Regions from separate parts of the Paenibacillus sp. FSL R5-0345 genome, predicted to be linked through region 2. Evidence: riboswitches for the same ligand, from Rfam matches in the RefSeq annotation. Region 2 holds a riboswitch; the other holds the start of a gene.
What was found. A riboswitch is a leader RNA that binds a small molecule or an ion and turns the genes downstream of it on or off. The one in region 2 is predicted to bind cobalamin.
Positions count from the first base shown of each region.

Region 1: it holds a riboswitch for cobalamin, as region 2 does, so the genes downstream of both, metE (5-methyltetrahydropteroyltriglutamate--homocysteine S-methyltransferase) here and R50345_RS04250 (DUF4430 domain-containing protein) in region 2, are expected to answer to the same signal.

Region 1 covers NZ_CP009281.1:4,799,648-4,801,850, forward strand. Annotated here, with positions in the region: gene metE (5-methyltetrahydropteroyltriglutamate--homocysteine S-methyltransferase) at 1-945, opposite strand, end outside; cobalamin riboswitch at 1,077-1,282, opposite strand; gene R50345_RS21360 (undecaprenyl-diphosphate phosphatase) at 1,475-2,203, opposite strand, start outside.
Region 2 covers NZ_CP009281.1:967,945-970,147, reverse strand. Annotated here, with positions in the region: gene R50345_RS04250 (DUF4430 domain-containing protein) at 1-989, opposite strand, end outside; cobalamin riboswitch at 1,166-1,366, opposite strand; gene R50345_RS04245 (GAP1-N2 domain-containing protein) at 1,488-2,203, opposite strand, start outside.

The sequences.
Region 1 (2,203 bases), 3.0 Mb from region 2:
TAGCTGCAGCTTAGCATCCAGATCCGAGCGCCAGATGTTGCGTCCGTCAATAATACCCGCTCCCAGCCACTTATCCTCAGGCCAGCCAAGGCGCTCAATCGATGCCAGATTCGTTCCGCCATCATGGACAAAATCAAGACCTAAACCTTGTACCGGAAGCTTGAACAATGCCTCCAATGGTTCAGCAGCTTCAAAGTAAGTCTGCAGAATAATATTTAATCCAGGCACGGATTCAGCAATTTCTGTGTAAATCGAGTTAAGTAATGATAGTTCTGATTCATTTATTCCTGTAACAATCGCTGGTTCATCGATTTGTACCCAGCTTACTCCTTCTTGCTTCAGTTCCTGCAATAGCTGAACGTAAACCGGAAGAAACCGAGCGGCAATCTTCGCAATATCCGCAGATGCAAAACCTTTTGACAGCTTAAGGAAGGTATAAAGGCCTAAAACCACAGGTTTCCCCTCAATACCCGCTTGAGACTTGGCGAAACGGTATGCTTCCAGTGGTTTATTCTCCGTCAGGCGCGGCGTTTGTGCACCGATCTCTGGAACGATATAGTGATAGTTCGTGTTGAACCATTTCGTCATCTCGCAGGCGGTAGCCTCAGCGTTCCCTCTAGCCATCGCAAAATAAAGATCAAGCCCAATGTCGCCACCATCATACGCATAACGCGGAGGTACGATCCCGAACATTACAGCCGTATCCAACACATGATCGTAGAATGTAAAATCATTTACCGGAATTAACTCAATGCCTGCCTCCTGCTGAGTCTTCAAATGCTGAAGTTGAATGCCTGCCATTTCAGTACGGAACTCTTCCTCATTTATTTTACCTGCCCAGAAGGCTTCCAACGTTTTCTTCCACTCGCGGTTTTTTCCGATTCTTGGATAGCCAAGATTACTTACTTTTACTTTGTTCGTCACTTTACAGCTCCCCTTCTCCATCTTCTTATTTTGGCTTGAAACCATAACATCCCTATTAAAAAGAGCGCCCTTCCCTAAAAAAGTCAAAGGGAAAGACGCCCATAATATACCTATGGTTCACGTCTAACACCTTCCTATCCTCCGTAGGTGAAGCAGTGCTGTTGAAACAGGCAGGTCTCCTGGCTAGCGGTGTCAGCATCCTTAGCAGTCTTCCCAGCAGTAGTAAATTGCCAGTGACGTATATTGCTATGGACTCTTCCGTTACAGTGGCGGGACCGCATCGGCTTCGAACCGAATTTCCCTATTAAGCCTACCGAATTACTAATTCCCGGCAAGCACCTGTCTCCGATATTATCAAGCTAAAACGCCTTCGGCGTCCTTTTATGGACGGTAAGCGTTTATGCGAGAGATATAAGGGTAAAGTGAACTTTTACTTTATCCTTATAATTAATAAACTGAGTGTCTTAATCTGATGTCATCATACGTGAAAGCCCCCGTCATCTGCAATAGATGACGGGGGCTTCTGTTATATCGATTCCTTATAACGGATTTAGAAAAACACGAAATATACTACAGCGGCAAGTATTATCCGGTATATAGCAAATGGTAAAAGCTTAATCCGGTTGATCAATTTCAGGAAGAATCGCATCGATAACAGCGCAAATACAAAAGCACTGATAAAGCCTGCAATGAAGAACGGCAGGGCATCGATGGTGAAATATTGCCAATTCTTCATCAGTGAGAGGAGACTGGCCCCTGCCATGATTGGAACAGCCATAATAAATGTGAAATCAGCAGCAGCACGATGACTCATACCAAGAAGGACACCACCGGAAATCGTCGACCCGGAACGTGAAAATCCTGGCCATAACGAGAAGCATTGGACAAGACCAACACCTAGTGCCTGCTTATATGTAATCTGATCGACACTCTCTGTTTGGATCTTCTTGGGTCCAAATAGATCCGCAATAATCATTAACACCGCACCAACTACTAGACCGATTAACACGGTAGATGTAGAGAATAAATGCTCATCAATATAATCATTAAACAGAACGCCCAGCACACCTGCCGGAACTAAACCTACAAGTACCTGTGTAAGCTTAAGATGTCCACCCTTTTCGAGCGGTGGTTGTTCCTCAGTTACAGGGTCCAACTGTTTACGACTGAAATGCTTTAAGCCCAACAGTTCAATGAACCTATTTCTAAAAATAACAACAACTGCTAAGATTGACCCCAGTTGTATAACCACTTTGAAAGTATTGGCCGTATATTGCCC
Region 2 (2,203 bases):
AGTTTACTGTTGCTGCCTTTATGGAGTAGATTGTAAGCTACAAGCGCCTGAAGGCCCTGTTCTGTAGCCAGAATATTGCTGCTTCCGCCACGGCTATGAGCGAAGCTGCCGTCAGCGAGACGGTAGCTCAGTAGATTACCGATCAAACTCACTTTATTCTTGGTATATTCTAACCCACTTGGATCTACACCAAAGGATGTGAGACCTAGAATAGCTTGTGCTGCACTTTCAGCACTATCTCCGTAACCTCCATGGCTATCCTGAGCTTTGGATAACCAAGATACGGCTTGTAGTCCTGCTGTGTAAGCTTCCGGATTACTCTTATGTGCCGATAGAGCGGTCAAAGCTATTGCTGTCATATCGGGCTCACTGGCGCCTGTAGTTAAGGCAAAGCCACCGTCTTGATTTTGCTTGGAAAGAATCTCAGCAAGAAGCTTATCCGTTGTCCATTTAGCATCTTTAGGAATATTATATTTCCCTGAGTCCAGTGCGAGCAAAGCATAAACCGGATTATTAAGCGTCTGTCCACTGATTTTGTCATGATTATAGATCTTCTCTATTAAGTTATAGCCAGGACTTGTTCCGCTTCCAGCAAAGCTGGTAGGATCGGCTCCTATTGCTCTTACTGCGAGTACGATTCTCGCGTAATCCGTTACGCTCGCGAAATTCCCCTCTGCATCTTTCACCTTTTTCTCAAGAGCTGCTCGATAACTTACTGGCAGCTTGTATCCCGCTTGAGCCAGTCCAATCGCTTGCCAATCCGACTGCACGCCACCCTTTAAAATAAATTCCGCAGCCGTATAGGTCGCATCCGCAACATTAATCCGTTCTACATTAGCAGCAGAATCGCCAGATGCTTCCTGCCCGGAGCTAACGCCCGCCTCCGCAAAGATGGTTCCTGCCGGAGCAAGAGATGTTCCAAGAATCGATATGACCATGAATACGGCCAGTCCAAGTACAAAAAACCTGGAGGAGAATATTTTCTTCATTGTTCAGCCTCTTTCTTTAAAGGAATGGATACTACACAAAATAAGAGCGCACAACATAAAGACCGCCCCTATGAAGGGCGGCCCGGGAAGATAACAAATCGAGGCTGGGGCGCGTGAACCTCTACGACCACACAGTCTATCTGTATATGTTCCACATTCTTACCCCACGAAGAATAGAAACGCTCACGAAAAAGGCAGGTCTCCTGGCTAATGCTTCATTGCCGCTCTTCACCTTCCCGTCCTAACTGCTGACAGTGGTTCATAGAAGAGACGCTCCGCATTTACAGTGGCGGGACCGCGCCGGAATTTTACACCGGACTTCCCTTTTAAGCAGACTCTGATTTAGGGGAGTCTGCACCTTTTCCAATATGTATTATCTTATTTTCATAATCATATCTATTAATACACAGCATGTCTATAGAAAAGCTTTGTATGAGCAACAAAAAAAGAACAGCAGAACCAAACCTTTCGGTATCGTCCTGCTGATCAGAAATTACTTTATTCGGCTGTTCCTTCCGGACTTGCAGTCGCTGAAGGTTCAGCACTTGAGTTAACACCCGTTGTATCCTTTGGAGCGGGATCTACGATCAACGTAAATCTACCAGCCTTGATCATGCTATGCTCGACGATTGTCGCACCCGGCTCCATAGTAACCTCCACCTGATAGGAAGGTTGCTCACCTTCTGTAATAGCTGTCGCGGACGGCACAACTGTGCTGCCCTCTGCATCAGAGGAAGGTGTAGGAGATGGAGAGGCCTCGTCTGCAGTATTAGTAGCATCTACGCCTTCCGCCGTCCCCGCAGTCGTATCAGCGGCGTTCGTATCGCCAGATAAGTCTCCATCCGTTGACGGCACTGAACAAGTCCCAGTGCTAGCAGCAACCTTAAAGCTCTTATCCACTACATCGGATGAAGTCATTAAACTAATCTCCGTCGGATTAAATTGCACACAATCATCCGCGTTGGCAAACGTGAACACCAATACACTGCTTCCTTTATCTCCTTCGGTACCTAGATCCTTCAGGTATACGGAAGCCGGAGGAAGCATACTGCCTGCACTCTGAACAGGTGTCGGTGCAGGGGTTGTCCCAGGCAGGGCCGTCTTCCGATCTTCCGGACGCAGCATACTGAACACGATAATTGCGATAATCACCAGAATGCCTGTGATGGAACCGGAGATCAGGAGTCGAAATCGGCTGCGGCTGATCCAGCGCG